2 regions of the Cyanobium sp. ATX 6F1 genome follow, and region 2 is predicted to be linked to the other one. Evidence: predicted binding sites of a transcription regulator. Region 2 holds the regulator's gene; the other holds the start of a gene.

Region 1 (8,813 bases), on a different contig from region 2:
GCGCTCGTTCCAGGGTTCACCCACGCAGAAGGTGTCCATGGTTCCCGACTGCATGTTGGCGACCATCTGCGGCGGTGGGATCACCACCAGGTCGGCATTCTTGTTGGGATCGACGCCGTTGGCGGCCAGCCAGTAGCGCATCCAGAGGTCGTGGGTGCCGCCCGGGAAGGTGACGGCGGCCTTGAACTTGTCACCCGTGGCGTTCTTCGTGGCCACAGCCTTGCTCAGGCCTGGAGACTTGACTGTGAACTTGTCTTTGAGGAACGCATTCGAGAGCGAAATGCCTTGGCCATTCACGTTCAGGCGGGCGAGGATGTTCATCGGCACCGGTTGCTTGCTCTTGGCGATCGCCCCGGTGGTGAGCAGGTAGGCCATCGGGGTGAGCAGGTGGGCGCCGTCGATGCCGCCTTTGCTGCTGCCGAGCTCCAGGTTGTCGCGGGTCACGGCCCAGGAGGTCTGCTTCTTGAGCGTCACTCCGGGCATCCCCTGCTTGGCGAAGAAGCCCTTCTCCTTGGCGATGATCAAAGGTGCCGCATCGGTGAGGGCGATGAAGCCCAGCTCCACCTCGGTGGTTTCCGGTTTGCCGGGGGCCGCCTGGGCCGCCAGGGGCGCCAGCAGGCCGGTGCCGGCCATCCCAAGCGTGAGGCCCAGGCAGGCGGTGGAAAGGCTGGTGCGAATCAGAAAGGATCGACGGGAGAGAGGCGGCATGGAGGCGGCAGGCACGGAGGCAGGCGAAACAGCAGTGGTGGGCGGCATGACTTTCCCTTGACGGCCAGGGCCGGAAGGGTGCGCATGATCGGACTGGCTTCAGAACGCGGCGACCAGTGCCGATGGATCAAGGATCGTGTTGGCGCTGAAGCTGACCAACGCACTAACAACACCACGCCGAGCCACCCCCCCCGGTGACGATTGTTACAAACGCTCCGCTTCTGTCAGGAACTCAGCAAGGGCGTGGGCCAGGTTGCGGTGCTCGTGCCCTGGTTGGCTGAGCTTCACCAGCACGAACCGCTGCAGTTCATCGAGCCCCGCCCAGTCGACGTCATCGAGCTGCAGCCCCAGGGGGGCGCAAGCCGCCAACACGGCCTCGGGCACGCTGCCCCATTGCTGCCAGGGCTCCTCGCTGGCGGGGGGCAGGGGGCGGGCGGGCCCGTCCGCCAGGGCGGCCGTGCGAGCCAGCAGATGCCGGCGCAGATCTGTGATCGAGCCGGGGTCGTCGTGCCACTCCACCAGGGTTTGCCGTTCCGGCTCCGGCAGCGCCAGCCAATGGCTGAGCTTCAGCTTCACCCCGGCCAGATCGAGCTTGCGCCGCACCGCCATCGGGATGCAGCGCAGGTTCGAGGCGAAGTCGGCCTCGAAGGCGAAATCGCGTGCATGCAGCCCCTCAGCCCCCGGTGCCATTCAGTGCGCCTCCGCCAGAGCGGCCCGCAGGCGCTCACCGGCCCGGGCCGCCAGCAGGGCCCTGGCCTGCTGCACCCCTTCCTCCAGGCCTGAGCAGACCTCCGAGAGCCACAGCAGCGCCCCCAGGTTCCAGACCAGGGCCTCCGCCAGGGGCCCTTTCCCCGCCAGGGCCTGGAGGGCCTGGGAGCCCCAGGTCTCGAGCGACTCCCAGCGCACCTCCTCGCTGGCGATGCCGTGGTCGCGGGGGTGCAGGATCAGCCGTTCCACCACCCCCTGGCGCACCCGGGCGGTGATGCCGGCGCGGGTGGTGGGCAGATCGGTGGAGCCCTCAAGCCCCTTGATGGTGAGCAGGTCGGATTCGCCCGCGGCGGCGAGGGCTTCCCAGGCCCGGCTCTCGGTGGGGGGGTGAACGAAACCACTCACCAGCAGGTGCTCGCCTTGATGGGGTGTCCACAGCAGCTCCAGGCTGGCCACCGGCGGACGCTTGCCGATCGCGTCGCGCACCGGCCGGAGGCGATCGGCGGCGACGAAGTGCAGGGGCTGGTGGGTGAGGGCAAGGTTGTGATCATCGAGCCGCGCCTGCACCGCCGCAAGCGTCAGACCCCGCCACTCGATCCCCAGCACCGCAAAAAGCTCGGCAAGGGTGACTCCGTACTTCACCGGCATCGGATCGCCGCCGTGGAGCACCACCGGCTGGCCGCTGGCCGCCAGCAACAGCGCCACCAGGGGCACCAGGGGCGCCGTGCGGCTGCGTCCGTCGTAGGGCACCCCGAAGCAGAGCGGCCTGCGGCCAGGACTGCGCAACACCGGGCCATGGGCGCGGTAACTGTCGAGCATGCCGGTGAGCTCGATCGGCGAAGGGCGCCGGATCCGATGGGCGATCAGGAAGGCGCCAAGCTGGGCTTCCCCCACCTCGCCGGCCAGCATCAGGTCCATCGCCTCACGGGCCTCGCCCCGGCTCAGGCCCGTGCTGGTGTGCTCGCCACTGCCCACTTTGGCAAGCAACTCACGGAAGCGCAGGCCATGGGCTGCCATCGCCGGCCGTCGCTCCAGCTCAGAAGGGTGGCTCCCCTTGAAGGCCTTGAGTGATGGTTGCGACAAGTGCTGGGCGCGTCCCCTGAAACATTGTCCCTAAGAATGACTGACCCCAGCGCCGCTCCGTGACAACCCCCACCACCGCTCCTTCCCCCGGCACTCCGGCCAAGCGCAACAAAGTGGAGCAGGCCAAGGCCGACTTCTGCGGCCTTGATCTCCAGCCCCGGCTGGCCGAGCTTGGTCAAGCCGGCTGGGAATCCCTCGACGAAGCCACCCTCACCATCCATCTGAAGTGGCTGGGGATCTTCTTTCGGCCAGTGACCCCCGGTCGGTTCATGGTGCGGCTGCGGCTCCCCAATGGGCTGATCCAGGCGAGCCAGCTTGAGGTGCTGGCCGAGGTGTTGGACCGCTGCGGCGACCATGGCAGTGCCGACATCACCACCCGCCAGAACCTGCAGCTGCGGGGCTTGCTGCTCGAAGACATGGCGCCCCTGGTGGCGGCGATGGAGGCCGTGGGCCTGACCAGCCGGCAGTCCGGCCACGACAACCCCCGCAACGTCACCGGCAATCCCCTGGCGGGGATCGACCCGGAGGAGTTCGTCGACACCCGGCCGCTTGTGGAGGCGATTCAGGAACGGCTGCTCGGTCCGGAGGGTCCGAAGAATCTGCCGCGCAAGTTCAACGTGGCCGTGGGCGGCGCGCCCGACAGCTTCTTGCTCCACAACGATCTGGCCTTCCTGCCGGCCCGTCACGGCGACAAACTCGGCTTCACCGTGATGGTGGGGGGCTTCTTCTCGGCCCAGCGCAACGAGCTGGCCATGCCCCTGGGGCTGTGGCTGCGAGGCGATCAGTTGCCTGAGTTCAGCCTCGCGCTGCTGCGTCACTACGAGCGCCAGGGAGATCGCACCAACCGCAACAAGACCCGGTTGATGTATCTGATCGATGCCCTCGGCCTCGAGCGCTATCGCAGCGAGGTGCTTGACACCTACGGCGAGTTAGCCGGTGCGGCGGCAGCGGCGGCGGTGCCACGCCACGATGGCTCCCACCTGGTGGACCGTGCCCCGCGGGACATCTGTGGGGTCCATGGGCAGAAGCAGGAGGGCCTCTACTGGGTCGGCCTGCACGTGCCGATGGGCCGGCTGGAGGCCGAAAGCATGGTGGAGCTCGCCCGCCTGGCCCGGGAGTACGGCACGGGTGAACTGCGGTTGAGCGAAAGCCAGAATGTCCTGATCGCCCATGTGCCCCAGGGCCGGCTGGAGGCCCTGCTGGAGGAGCCCCTGCTGGAACGCTTCCAGGTGACCCCGGGGCCCCTGCAGGCCGAAGCGGTGAGCTGCACCGGCAACCGTTATTGCAGCTTCGCGCTCATCCCCACCAAGAGCACGGCCCAGGCGGTGGTCGATGAGCTGGAGCAGCGGCTGGAGCTGCCCCATGGGGTGCGCACCCACTGGACCGGCTGCCCCAACGCCTGCGGCCAGCCCTACATGGGCGAAATCGGTCTGATGGGTGCCAAAGCCCGCCTGGATGGCCAGATGGTGGAAGCGGTCAAGATCTTCCTGGACGGCTCCATGGCGGGGGATCCCCGCCTGGGCGAATTGCACGAAACGCCCGTACCGCTCAGCCAGCTGCCCGATGTGCTTGAGGCGCTGCTGGTGGAGCGTTTCGGGGCCCGGCGGCGAACGCAGCCCCTTTGAGGGAGCGGCCTGGGCGCCCCGGGAGCCAGCCCCGTGGCCCGCGCCTGCTGCTGAGCTTGGGGCGGCACCTCTGGCTGAAGCTGCGGTCCAGCTCTTCGAGCGCCCCCTGGTCGCCCAGGTCGTGGCCGCCGTAGAGCAGGGCACAGATGCGCTCGGGATCGATCCCAAGGGCCGCCACCTCCTGCCAGAGCCGTTGGCTGAGGGCGGCATCAGCCCGCTCGAACTGCACATGGCCCAGTTGCCGCACCAGCAGCCACACCAACTGCCGTTCCTTCAAGTCCGTGAAGCTGAGCTGGGGGCAGGCCCTCGATCCTGTGGTCCCAACAACGGTTTGGTTCCCAGCCATGGCGCCCGTCCAGCTCAGTCCTGCCCCCTTGCTACTCACGCCGCCGCCGGGGTCCAGGCCCCATCGCCACCAGCACATGAAACGTAGCGATGGCTACCAATGAGGCGCCATGGGTCAACGGGCCCCCTGGCCTTCGATGCAGCCCCCGCCAAGGAACCAGCGCTGGCGCTGGAGGGGTGCCAAGGTGTGGGCCTTGCTGGCTGGGGGTGGGCAATTCCTGAGCGCGTGCACAGCTTCTTGAACGGCGCCCCCGCGGATCCGCCGCTCCCCGCCCTCCTGCCGCCCCCCGGCGATGGCGGCCGCTGGCCGTTGCTGCAGCAGCTGCGGCGCCTGGAGCCCAGCGAGCTGGAGCCCTGGCTGCGGGCGCTGGAGGCGGGATCCCTCGCTTCCGAGACTGACCTGCTGGCGGTGCTGGCCGACCGGCTGGAGGGGGCCGATGCCGCGCGACTGCTGGTGTGCTGGCTCAACGACCATGGCCCCGGCGGGTCCCGCTTCGGGGCGCCCGGAGAGGCGGAGCAGCTGGCCCTGATCGGCCGCCGGCGCCACCCCGCCTGCGCCAGGGCCCTGCGCCAGGCGGTGGAGGAGTTGGAGCGCGCTGACCTTCCCCTGTCGGCGGCCCTGCTGCCGCCCCTGGGTCTGCAGCGGGATGGCGACGATTTCCCTTTACTGGCGCGGCTGGCCGGTGATCCAGGGTCGAGGGCCCTGCGCCGGGGAGCGCTCGAAGGGCTGGCGGTGGGGTTGAGCGCCTGGCCCCTCGCCCCCCTGCGTCAGCTCCTGGAGCGGCTGGCCGAGGATCTCGACGGCATCCTGGCCGCCCAGGCCGTGGATCTGCTGGCCCGTCTTCCCGCTGGCCGCGCCGGCCTGGCGCGTCTGGCCCGCCGCCCCCTGGATCCCGCCGTGGGCGCTCGCCTGCACAGGCGTCTGGCGGCAGCGGCGGCCAGCCCCCTGTTGCTGGTGGTGCACGGGCGCTCGGAAGGGGTGATTCCGCCGGAGCTGCTGGAACTGGCCGAGACCCTGGAGCGCCGCCGTGGGGCCCCGGTGCGCTTCCAGGCGCTCACGGCAGCAACGGCAGTGGCAGCACCGGCGGGCACGGCGATGGGGAACCGCCCCCCTTGGTTGCTGGTGCCGCTGTTGCTGCTCCCCGGCGGCCATGTGCGCCACGACGTGCCGGCGATCGCCACCGCCTGGCGCCAGGCGGGGCCGCTGCGGCGGCTGCCGTTTCTGGGGGCCTGGCCCGCCTGGCAGCGGGCCCTCAGGGCTGAACTGGCTGAACGGGCCGAGCAGGTCCAGGTGACCTCGGTGTCCAATGGCCTGGAGTCGCCCCGGTTGCTGCATCACCCCGTCGAGGGCGAACTGGGGCAGCGCTACCTGCGCCATCTGAGCAAGGTCACCGGGGCGATCTGCGTGGCCAGTCCATACAGTGCGGCAGATCTGGAGGCGTTGACGCTGGCGATCCCCACAGGCGCCCTGCCCCTCACCCTGGCGGCCAACCGACTCACCGACAGCCTGGGCGCTCTGCTCGGGCCGCCCCTGCTGCAGCGCCCCCGTTTCCGCGCGCTGCTGCTGGAGTTGTTGGGCGAGTTGCCATGAGTGAGCCGATCCCAGGCAAGGTGTACCTGGTGGGGGCGGGCCCGGGGGATCCGGAGCTGCTCACGCTCAAAGCCCATCGGCTCCTGCGCGCGTGCGATGCCCTCGTCTACGACTCCCTGGTGCCGCAGGAGCTGCTGGAACTCACGCCGGAGCATTGCGAGCGCCACTTCGTGGGCAAGCGCCGCGGCCACCATTCCGTGCCCCAGCCCAGCACCAACGCCGTGCTGGTGGAGCTGGCCCAGCGCCACCGCTGCGTGGTGCGGCTCAAAGGGGGCGACCCGTTCCTGTTCGGCCGCGGTGGCGAAGAGGCGGCCCACCTGGCCCGCCACGGGGTGCCGGTGGAGGTGGTGCCGGGTGTGACCGCCGGCATCGCGGCGCCCGCCTATGTGGGCATCCCGGTCACCCACCGCCGGGCGGGCTCGTCGGTCACCTTCGTGACCGGTCACGAGGAGATCGACAAGGGCCGGCCAGGGGTCGACTGGCGCGGTCTGGCCCGCTGCAGCGACGGGCTGGTGATCTACATGGGCCTGCACAACCTGCGCCGGATCTGCGAGGAACTGATGGCGGGAGGCCTGGGGGCCACCACGCCGGCGGCGGTGATCCAGCAGGGAACCGTGAACGGCCAGCGGGAGCTGGTCACGGAGCTGGCCCAGCTGGCCGACCGGGTGGAGGCGGAGGGTTTTGAGTCCCCCTCGATCGTGGTGATCGGCCAGGTGGTGGAGGAGCGGGTGCCGTCCTGCGCCCCCGCCCCCGCGGATGTGGAGCTGCCGATCCCCTTCTGAGTTCACCCCAGAGACTCCCGTTGTCAGCTGCTGAAGTGTGGGGGACGCCTGTTAGTAATCGCCACCAAGATCACCTCAATCCTTGGGAAAAGTTGGCATCTCGGCCAGTCCCTCAAGTCGGGGAATGTGTACCACATATACGCCTACCTCCGGTCACAGGCGGGCCATGGGCTTGCAGCTGCTGATCGGGCCGGAAGCCTGCTGCTTCGCCCCGCCATCGACGGCGAGGTCGATAAACCATCACGATCTAGGGCCACGCGATTCGCTTCGCGACGGTGGAACTCAGCGGCTCACATCAGCAGAGTCGGGAGCGACTCCTGGCTTTGATCGAGGGTTGAATAAGGGCTTTCAGCATCTGCTTCCAGGATTGATCAATGTATTTCTCTACAGATTCAGATCCGCCGCCTGCCGCGCCTCGCTGAGCACCTGGAACAGAACCCTGGGTGATTCCTGCAGCAGCTCAATCCAGTGGCCCAGATAGGCGGCATGGCTCTCGATCTCGCTGCCGATCTCCAGCCGATCACCCAGCAGCACCGCCCCGAGCTCAGCGACCAGCGCCTCTCGGGCGTAGTGACCTAGTGAAAAATTCGACGATGTCGACGGGGAGCCGTGTCGCCAGCAGTGACGAACTTCACCAACCGGAAAACTCCCGCTCCTTCCTTGCCCCTGCCTCTTGAGCATTGACCCGTGCATGGCATCGCAAATGCCGAGATGTAGCTGGTTCAAGTTGCAGGGAGTCGGTTCCAGAGGCCCGTTCCGCAGACGCGAAATCTTCCCGATGGAGACGCCGCAGCCTTGCAACGTCAGCGCCCGGGCCTGATCAAATGAACCCCAGCGGTGAAGCTGGGGGTTTCCACCGAGGCTGTCTACGCCTTCACGCCCTGACGGGTCCCGCGCAGCTTCCACATCTGCGGGTGGGAGTCGAAATATTTCGCACGATGCCGCTGCAGGAGTGCCTGGCACATCGACCGTTCGTCAAGGAAGTGGAGGCGCAGCCGCCTGCCGTCCGGGTGTATGGCCAGCGCCGACTTTGCCAGCGCCGTCTTCGGCAGGTTGGGCCGCTCTAACAGCAGGCGATGGAACTCTTCGACAAAGGCTGTTGAGAGAACGGAAGCCCGGCGTGAGGCCGGACGGCTAAGGCGACTTGGTGTCATGACGAAAGTGCGACCACCCATTCTACGGGGGCCTGCAGGGACTCGATATGGCCCTGGCAGATAACACCCCCCGTCAGGAACTCAACCTGCTCCAAACTCACATTCAAGACCCAAGTTGACGACGTGGTCGTCCATGCCCAGGGCCCTACGTAGGAGCTGGAACGCGCAGACGTCGGTCGGCTCGCTCCATTCGGACCTTGTCGACGATCTCCAGGAGTCGGATCTGGTAGTCGCTCAGAGTCGGGGGGTTGTCCCTGGGGCCTGAGGCTTCCCGATCGGGGGCCAGGCGCCCCAGGAAGCTCGGTCAGGGGTCGGACAGGTGGAACGTATCGGTCGGGGTCGGTTCAGGCCCCTTCTCGGGGCTTCTGGAGCTGAACAGCCTCTCGGCGTCCGCTCATGGTTGCTCCAGAGATCTACCCGTGTCCAGACGCTCCGCACCAGCTGGAAGTCGTAGACGTCGGTCGGCTCGCTCCAGCGGACCTTGTCGACGATCTCCAGGAGTCGGATCTGGTAGTCGGTCAGCATCGGGGGTCGTCCCTGGGGCCTGAGGCTTCCCGATCGGGGCCCAGGCGCCCCAGGAAGCTCGGTCAGGGGGCGGACAGATGGAACGTATCGGTCGGGGTCGGTCGAGGGCCCTTCTCGGGGCTTCTGGGGACGAGCAGCCTCTCGGCGGTCAGAGACGAGGGTTCTCGGATCTGTCCCCTCTGCTTCCCAGGTGGACGCTTGCGGAGTCCCGATCGGGACGGAGTCTCGATCGGGATGGAGCGATGGTCGTCTCTTCTCTTTCTCGTTCTCGTTCTCAGAGTAGAAGAAGACC
Region 2 (8,813 bases):
AACGTCGGCTGGTTTCCCCATTCGGTGATGCAGCAGGCCCGCACCCACCGGGTGGGTGTGAGCTTCGATGTGCAGTCGATGCGTTACACCGGCGATCGCATCCGCCGCGCCGCCAACGGGGAGCTGGAGCTTGAGGAGGTCTTCTACCTGCGGCCCGTGGGCAGCTACAGCGACCGCCAGGGCAAGAAGTACGCCTACACGGCCGAGGAGCGCGCCAAGGATCTGGCGCTCTGCCGCGCCGCCGCCGAGCGCTACCGCGACCTGCTTGACGCGGGCTTCGCCGAGGAGCACGCCCGCGGCATCCTGCCCTTCGACTACCGCCAGCACTTCGTGGTGAGCTTCAGCCTGCGGGCCTTCCTGCACTTCATGGACCTGCGGGCCAAGCTCGACGCCCAGGAGGAGATCCGCCAGCTCTGCGACCTGCTCTGGCCCCACTTCGTGGCCTGGGCCCCGGAGATTGCCGCCTGGTACGAGAAGAATCGGCTGCACAAGGCGCGGCTGGCACCCTGAGCGGGCCAAGACGGGCCATGGCCGAGCTAGCTCAGCAACCTCCCCCCTGTCGGCGGCACCAGCGGCGTTCCCAGGCGGCGATCGGCAGCCGCGGCGGGCCCCACACCCCCAGCCCCTGGCGCTGGGCCTGCCGTTCCTCTGAGAGAAAGGCCTTCGCATCGCAACGGCTGAGCTTCTGGCGGTAGACGAGGGCCTGACCACGCCGCACCAGGATCCAGTTGACGTTGCCCCGCTCGCTGAGCAGCTTGGCCACCGTTCGGCCGTAGCGGTCCGTGCCCAGAGGCGTGAGCAGGACCGGGCTGCCCGGAGGCAACAGCGCCCTCAGGGCCGCCCGCGACGCCACACCCCATGGGGGCTGAGCGAGCTCAGGCGCATCGATGCAGGCCAGCCGCAGCTTGAGCCGCCTGCCCTGGACCGCCACCATCAAGCTGTCGCCATCGACCACGGACAACACCTTCGCGCCCACCCGGCTGACGGAGTAATCCACCGAGAGCGGCACGGCGGCCTGGGCTGAACCTTGGGCGGCCAGTAGCAGCGGCAACGCCGCGAGGATGAAGCGCGCAGACCCCGTCCATGACACCGCCCCCGAAGCGCGAACTGCGCTCAGACCTTGGCGAGGGTCACCCGTTCCGGCTGGTGTTGGTACTTGCCGGAACGGTCGCTGTAGGTGGTCTCGCAGGGATCCCCCTCGAAGAACAACAGTTGGCAGATCCCCTCGTTGGCGTAGATGCGGCAATCGGCGCCGGACGAATTGCTGAATTCCAGGGTGAGGTGGCCCTCCCAGCTGGCCTCGGCGGGGGTGGTGTTGACGATGATCCCGAGGCGGGCATAGGTGCTCTTCCCAAGGCAGATCACGGTGATGTTCGCCGGCACCTTCATCTTCTCGAAGGCCACACCGAGGCCGTAGGAGTGGGCCGGCAGGATGAAATAGGACCCGTCCTCGTCCTGGTGCAGGGCGGCGGGTTCGAGGTTGGCGGGATTGAACCGCTTGGGGTTCATCACCGTGCCCGGCACATGGCGGAAGATCAGGAACTCCTTCGGCGAGAGCCGCAGGTCGTAGCCGTAGGACGAGCAGCCGTAGCTGAGCACCGGAGCCGTCCGGTTCTCAGGGTCGAGATGGCGCACCAGCGTGGGCTGGAAGGGCTCGAGCAAGCCTGCGGCGGCCTGTTCGTTGATCCAGCGATCGCACTTAAGCATCAGCTCCCCCGGCGCAACTGGGTGACCTGGTCGGCCATCGCCATCAGCGGCGGCGGCATCGACGGCCCGGTGAGGATCACATCGAGATGCGAAGGGCGCCGCTCCAGGGTCTCGCTCACATCGGCGGCCTCCAGGTAACCCAGTTCGACCGCCAGCCCCAGCTCATCGAGCACCATCAACTCCACCGAACCGGCGAGCAACTGCTCCCGGCTGAACGCCCAGACCTCCTGCACCGCCTGACGCTCCTGCTCGCTGGCGGGGGGGATCTCCAGACAACCGGGCACATCGGGGCGCAACCACTGAAGGCGGCCGCAGAGCCAGAGGCTGTGCCCCAGACCCTGCTCCACACCCCCCTTGAGGAACTGACTGATCAGCACACGACTGCCCAGGCCGGCGGTGCGCAGCGCCTGGCTGAACACTCCGCCGAAGCTGCCGCGGAACGGAGCCGTGTGGATCTGCAACAGACCTTCCTGCTGGCTCACGAGCCGCAGGCTGCGCAGGGGACGGGGGGCACCGTGGTCGAGGCCGGGTTTGCGCAGGCTGGCGGTCATCGGCACAGAAGGGGGAACACGGTGTCGCTCTGCCTGGGGCGCCGCGGCCAGCGAGGTGGCCAGCGACTTGGAGGGCCTGAGCCCCTGATCGGCAGCTGAAATCTGAGGGTGCAGCGGCAGGCGGGCCTGGGTGGCGGACCCTGAATGTAGCGGTGTCGGCCCCACCGGCAAGGCAACGGCACACCATCCCTAGCGCGAACGCACGTACCAGCACCCAGGAGCCAGAAACCTCCAGCGGAGCGATGGTGTCTGTTGATACAGGGGCAGCCAGGGGCGATCTTTAGCTTTTCACCACTTTCCCCGCCTTGATGGTCGGCGCCACCCGCGGTTTCAGCCGCTATAGCAGCGGTCCCAGCTCCGGAACGAGTGGCATGGCCTCCCCAGGCGCGGCTGGATCCGCCCCCACCCCCACGCTTCTGGATGTGATCCGGGGGCTCAGTGGCAGCAGCGTGGAAACGGTGGAGCGCAGCAAAACCATCTTCTTCCCCGGTGACCCCGCCGAGCGCGTCTATCTGCTGCGGCGCGGGGCCGTTCGCCTCTCACGGGTCTATGAATCGGGCGAGGAGATCACCGTTGCCCTGCTGCGGGAAAACAGCCTGTTCGGGGTGCTGTCCCTGCTCACCGGCCAGCGCTCCGACCGCTTCTATCACGCTGTGGCCTTCACCCGGGTGGAGATGGTGACAGCGCCTGCTACCTCCGTGCGCCGGGCGATCGAGGTGGACGCCAGCGTCGGCCTGCTGATGCTCCAGGGCCTCTCCTCGCGGATCCTGCAGACCGAGACGATGATCGAAACCCTCACCCACCGGGACATGTCTTCGCGGCTGGTGAGCTTCCTGCTGGTGCTCTGCCGTGATTTCGGCGTGCCCGGCAGCGAGGGGATCACCATTGACCTGCGCCTCTCCCACCAGGCGATCGCCGAAGCGATCGGCTCCACCCGGGTCACGATCACCCGCCTGCTGGGTGACCTGCGCAACGCCGGCCTGTTGCAGATCGACCGCAAGAAGATCACGGTGTTCGATCCGGTGGCCCTGGCCAAGAAGTTCAGCTGAGCCCACCGGCTCCAGCTCCGCCGCTGTCCCGCTCGATTCGTTCCCGCTCGATTCGGCTGGGTTGGATTCGGATGGATACTGAGAGCCTCCGCTTGGTTCCGTGTCCGGCTGGCTGCTGATCCTGGCTCTGCTGGTGCTCGGCGGAGTGCTCTCCACCTTCGGTGACCGCCTCGGCAGCCGCGTGGGCAAGGCGCGGCTGAGCTTGTTCAACCTGCGTCCCCGCAACACGGCGGTGCTGATCACGGTGCTCACCGGCAGCCTGATCAGCGCCGTGTCCCTGGGGCTGATGCTGCTGGTCAGCGAGCGGCTGCGGACTGGGTTGTTCCAGCTTGATCAGCTGGAGCGCAAGCTGCGGGACAGCCGCAGGGATCTGGCCAGCAGCCAGGCGGAGATCCGCCGGGCCCAGCAGGCGAGCGCGCGGGCCGAGCTCGGCCTGCACCAGGCCCAGGGGCAACTGGCCACGGCCGACCAGCGCGCCCAGAAACTGCGCAACGAACTGCAACCGCTTCAGCGGCAACGGCTCCAGCTGGAGCGGCAGCGCAATCTGCTCAGCCAGGACATCCGGGCCAAGGACGCGGACATCCGGCGCAACGAGGCGGAGCTTGCGACGGTGAACCAGCGCATCGCGGCGGGCGCCAAGGAACTGAAACGGCTTGAAGCGAAGTTGATCGATCTGCGCCGGGGGGACGTGGTGATCAGCAGCGGCCAGCCGTTGGCCACAGCCAAGATCAACCTGGAAAACGCCTCCCAGGCCACCCTCGTGATCAAGGCGCTGCTGCGGCAGGCCAACCTGGTCGCCTACCAGCGCGTGCTGCCGGACCAGGTGGCCAATCGCCAGATCCTGCTGGTGCCCCGCAGCGAGATCACCCGGCTCCAGGGTGTCATCACCAAACCAGGATCCTGGGTGGTGAGCATCATTTCCGCCGCCAATGTGCTGCGCGGCGAACAGCAAGTGCTGGCCTTCCCGGACGTGCGACCCAACCGCCAGGTGATCCGCCGCGGCGATGTGATGGCCACCACCGTTGTCGAGGCTGACCAGCGCAGTCCCGAGCAGGTGCGCAGTCGCTTGAATCTGCTGATGGCGGCCACCTTCACCCGCGCCCAGGGCCAGGGCTCCCTCGCCGACGGCGTGCAGTTCGACGTGGCCAGCTTCAACCGCCTGGGCAAGGAACTGAGCGAGCGGCCCCCGGGCCTGGCCGTTCGCCTGGAAACCGTGTCCGTCCGCAACAGTGACATCGCCGACCCGATCACCGTCGACCTGCGCTGGATCGACGGCCCCTCTCCGGCGGTGCGCAGCCTTCCCCGCCCATGACCCCTGCGCCGGCGGACGGGGCCCATGGCGGCCCCCTGGCGGCCCTGGATCCAGGCCGCAGCAAGTGCGGTCTGGTGCGCACCGATGGCTCGAGGCGGCGGGTGATCGAGGCCCTGGTGTTGCCACCAGAGGAGTGCTGGCAGCGAATCCAGCACTGGCAGGCCGAGGACCCGCTGGCAGCGCTGGTGCTCGGCAACGGCACCGGCAGTGGCGCCTGGTGCGCGCGGTTGTCGCCGCTGCTGCCTGTGATCCTGGTGGATGAGCGCGGCAGCACCCTGGCGGCGCGGCACCGGTTCTGGCAACTGGAACCTCCCGGCCCCTGGAGGCGCCTGCTGCCGGAAGGCCTGCGTCTTCCACCGCGGGATTGGGATGACGTGGTGGCCCAGCTGCTGCTGGAGCGTCACCTGGGGTGGCCCCTGGAGCGGCAGATCCCGGACGGGCGAGCTGTTACAGGCGTGCCCGCACGGTGAAGGCGTAATCGCCTCCCGGCTCGAGCTGGTAGTCGGCCTGCAGCAGAAAGCGCAGCAGGGCGTCCTGAATCAGAGCCCGCCCCAGGGAGGGCTCAACGCTGAGTTCGCCCCGATCGAAGGCCCAGCTGAAGGTCCAATGGAAGCCACCGGCCGTGACCTCGCCCTCCAGCAGTCGTCTGCTGAAGCTTTGGTGCAGCACGCGCAGCTGCGCGGTGGTGGCGGGAAGGCGACTCAGCGCGGTGGAAGCGAATCCGAAGCCAGATTGCCACCGGCCGTCACCTGAAAACTGTTCAGGCGGGTGGCCGCCCGCTCCAGCCCCAGTCGCTGGACGATCTCCACGCCGGCGATCACCTCATCGAGCACCGCACGCAGCAACGGTTGTTCGGCGGCCTGGAAGCGGCCGAGCACATGGGACAGCGTGCGCGCCTTGCGCTCTTCGGGGTTCAGGGCCGGGGCACCGATGCCGATGCGCAGACGCGGAAAGTCCTGGGTGCCGAGATGGGCGATGGCACTGCGCAGGCCGTTGTGGCCACCAGCACCGCCGGAGGCCCGCAGGCGCAGGCGCCCCAGGGGCAGATCCATGTCATCGACGACCACCAGCATCTGGCTGGGATCGAGATCGAACCAGTCGAGGGCGGCGCGGATCGAGCGGCCGCTCTCGTTCATGAAGGTCTGGGGCATCAGCAGCCGCAGGCGCCCGGAACCCTGGTGCAGGTCGGCGAGCAGGCCATGGAGCTTGGCCTGGGAGCGAAAGCGCACGCCATCCGCCGCGGCCAGCCGCTCAAGGGCCATGAACCCGACGTTGTGGCGGGTGGCCTCGTAGTCGGAGCCGGGATTTCCGAGGCCGACGAGCAGCTGGAGCGGCGCGGCCGCAGGAGATGCCATGGACGAAGAGGAAAGACCAGGACCTTTCAGGAGAGCCCTCAAAAGGAGCGATGGGCCTGAGTTACCCAGCCAGTGGCGGTGTTTAAGGGCCTGCGCTGGAGACGGGGGTGCCGTCAGAACTCAGATCGGGATCACCGGCCATGGCCGCCAGCTCGCCCGTGCTTGCGTTAGAGGTGCTTGCGTTAGAGGTGCTTGCGTCAGCGGTGCTTGCCTCGGCGCTGGCTGATTCGGCGCTGGCCAGGGATTCAGCCGCCAGAGTCTCGGCAACGACCGTCTCGGTGTCGATGGCGCGGCGGAACTCCTGCTCGAATTCCCGCGAAGCCGACTGAAAGCCCTTCAAGGTGCGCCCCAGGGTCTTGCCCAGTTCAGGCAAGCGCTTCGGACCGAACACCAACAAACCGATGGCGGCGATGACCGCCATCTCAGGCAAGCCGATCCCGAAGATGTTCATGGGTGGGGGCCGGGCGTCAGCCCAGCGGGTTCCAGTTGACGGTGATGCCGTCGAGCAGCAGCGACTTGTTGTACACCTGCAGGATCACCAGCAGGAAGACAAAGAACAGCAGCATGAACACACCCATCACCGGGGTGGTTCCCCAACCAGGCACGACCTTGCCGTACTCGGAATTCAGGGGGCGGAGCAGATCTCCCAGGCGGGTGCGTTGGGCCATGGCGTCGCAGTCCTCTCTGGCGGGGGATCGTTCTCGGTACTGTAGGCGAGACGCCGCCGGAGGGCGGTGGCTGTCGGGTCTTGTGACGGGACGGCAGCACCCCACGGCCCCTTCCCTTCCCCTGAGATTGTCCATGGATAGCTCCCCTGCCATTCCGATCGCCCTCGCTGTGCTGGCGGTGCTGCTGGGTCTCACGGGTTTTGGGGTCTACCAGGCTTTCGGGCCCCCCTCCAAGGGTCTGACCGACCCGTTCGACGACCACGACGACTGAACTCAAGCGGTAGTCGAGCGGCGGATCCGCCAGCGGGCCAACTGCCAGGGGCGCAGCAGCTGCCCATCGCCGGCCGAATCGCCGTGCTGCCCAGGGAAGCCAGCGATCCGCTCCAGCACCGTCCAGCCCTCCGGCAGGTCGAGCCAGCGACGACAGGGCCCCAGGTTCTGGGCGCTGAGCAGCAGCACGGGCCCCTGGGGCGATGGCCCCTCGACCTTGAGCCCCAACAACTGCAGATCAGGGTGGCCCAGATGCAGGCCATCGTCCGTTGTGCTCCCTGGGCCTGAGCCGGGCCCGGCCGGCCGCAGCCAGAGGGGTTCGCGGAAACGCACCGCCTGCTGGGGAACCGCTCCGGCGCGCCAGTTCCCGAGCAGCGGCAACAGCGCCAGCCGCAGCCGTTGATGGCCCCGATCGGCGCCCGGGTCGGGCCAGGTGGGCCCCCGCAGCAACGACACCCCCAGCCGCTCCGCCGAGGCCGAGACCCCCTGGGGGCCATCGAGCAGCACCGCCAGTCCACCCGCGTTGCCCGACTGGCTCGCCAGCCAGCTGATCGCCGGCAGCTCCCAGCGACTGCGTTCGCGCGCCATCAGCGCCTCGGCGGGCCGCTCGATCACGCCGCCGCTGGTGTCCGCCGCCCAGCGCTCGGCCCCCTGGGCCAGGGGCAGCTCAAGCCGCAGCAGTTCATGGGTCTGCCGCCAGTCCACCGCCAGGATCAGCTCCACCCAGGGGCAGGCGGCCCGCAGGCGCAGCTCCAGCCGCAGGGCACTGGCGCCGCAGCGTCCCCGCCAACGGAACCCGGCGCAGAGGGGCCCCTGATCCACGGGCTCGGGGGGACCGTCCCACTCCAGCAGCAAGGGATGGTCGCGGTAGTCATCGGCCAGATCCCAGGCATCCCAGAAGGCGCCGCGATCGCGCCAGCGGCGCCACTCCAGGGGCGACTCCAGTTGGGCGACTCCGTGCTGGCTCCAGAGCTGCTCCAGCCCCTGGGGCCCCACCTGAACGGACACCAGGCCGTTGCCGAGCCAGTGGCGGCCCTCCATGCCGCCGGGGCGGCTGATCACGGGACCATCGATCGCCGCCGGGGCTTCACCAGCAAGCTCTGGGTGGCCCCCAAGGGAACGGCGCTCCAGGGACAGTGCCGCCACCCCCTGGGGCCCGCTCAGCTGCACCCAGTCGCCGCCGGATGGCGCCGGCTGCCGCGGCAGGGACGAGCCATCGGCCAGGCGCCAGTCGCCCCGGGGCAAGCGCACGGTGAGCGGCGTGGCCCCCAGGGCCTGCAGCTGCACCAGCCACCAGGCGTTCGCCACCGGCCGGGGTCGGGGCGCCAACCAGCGCCCTAGGGCCCCATCCCGCTGGCGCCGCGCCAGGCGCCGGGCCTGACGCCATTGGGGCTCGGCCTGCTCGAACACCTCCGGCACCGCCGTGCCTGGAAGGATGTCGTGGAACTGCTGAAACAGCAGCGTGCGCCAGGCCTCCGTGAGCTCGGCCCGCCCGGCGGCCTCCGTTGCGGAACGGCCCTCAGGGCCGTGGGACGCAGCGCTTCGGAGCGCCTCCGCCAACTCCGCCTCCCGCAGCAGCCGTTCCAGGCTGCGGTTGTGGCGCTTCTGATCAGGGCGGCTGGTGGCGATGCCCCTGTGCAGTTCCAGGTAGAGCTCATCCCGCCAGATCGGCAGCTGAGCCTGGTGGGGCTCCAGCTCCGCCAGGTAGGCGCGCAGGCTGCCGTGGCGCTGGGGCGCCGCCAGCGGTTGCCCCTGCCAAAGCTCCAGTTGCTCCAGCATCTCGGCGGTGGGGCCGCCGCCGTGGTCCCCCACCCCTGGCAGCCAGAGGGCGGTCTCCAGGCCGGTGGAGCGCCGCCAGCTCTGGCGGTAGCGCTCCATCGCCACCGGATCGCCGTCCGTGC

What was found. Region 2 encodes NtcA, which controls nitrogen genes in cyanobacteria. Its sites were predicted from a motif close to GTANCNNNNGNTAC; they were not measured.
Region 1: KBZ13_RS14900 (CbiX/SirB N-terminal domain-containing protein) is a predicted target of NtcA. The motif match lies at 4,554-4,567, and genes of this name have one in related genera.

What each region holds. Positions count from the first base shown of each region.
Region 1 is NZ_JAGQCS010000014.1:8,560-17,372, forward strand. Features, by position in the region: gene KBZ13_RS14875 (CmpA/NrtA family ABC transporter substrate-binding protein) at 1-708, opposite strand, end outside; gene KBZ13_RS14880 (nitrate reductase associated protein) at 913-1,398, opposite strand; gene KBZ13_RS14885 (anthranilate phosphoribosyltransferase) at 1,399-2,433, opposite strand; gene KBZ13_RS14890 (ferredoxin--nitrite reductase) at 2,559-4,124, shown strand; gene KBZ13_RS14895 (hypothetical protein) at 4,048-4,470, opposite strand; gene KBZ13_RS14900 (CbiX/SirB N-terminal domain-containing protein) at 4,696-6,060, shown strand; gene cobA (uroporphyrinogen-III C-methyltransferase) at 6,057-6,842, shown strand; gene KBZ13_RS14910 (zincin-like metallopeptidase domain-containing protein) at 7,227-7,535, opposite strand; gene KBZ13_RS14915 (hypothetical protein) at 7,709-7,996, opposite strand.
Region 2 is NZ_JAGQCS010000005.1:30,579-39,391, forward strand. Features, by position in the region: gene thyX (FAD-dependent thymidylate synthase) at 1-510, shown strand, start outside; gene KBZ13_RS08720 (thermonuclease family protein) at 542-1,051, opposite strand; gene dcd (dCTP deaminase) at 1,114-1,707, opposite strand; gene KBZ13_RS08730 (cob(I)yrinic acid a,c-diamide adenosyltransferase) at 1,707-2,258, opposite strand; gene ntcA (global nitrogen regulator NtcA) at 2,567-3,307, shown strand; gene KBZ13_RS08740 (DUF3084 domain-containing protein) at 3,408-4,619, shown strand; gene KBZ13_RS08745 (RuvX/YqgF family protein) at 4,616-5,089, shown strand; gene KBZ13_RS08750 (DUF3146 family protein) at 5,067-5,324, opposite strand; gene pth (aminoacyl-tRNA hydrolase) at 5,321-5,974, opposite strand; partial or broken gene KBZ13_RS15800 (TatA/E family twin arginine-targeting protein translocase) at 6,216-6,425, opposite strand; gene psbH (photosystem II reaction center phosphoprotein PsbH) at 6,442-6,642, opposite strand; gene psbN (photosystem II reaction center protein PsbN) at 6,776-6,913, shown strand; gene KBZ13_RS08775 (alpha-mannosidase) at 6,916-8,813, opposite strand, start outside.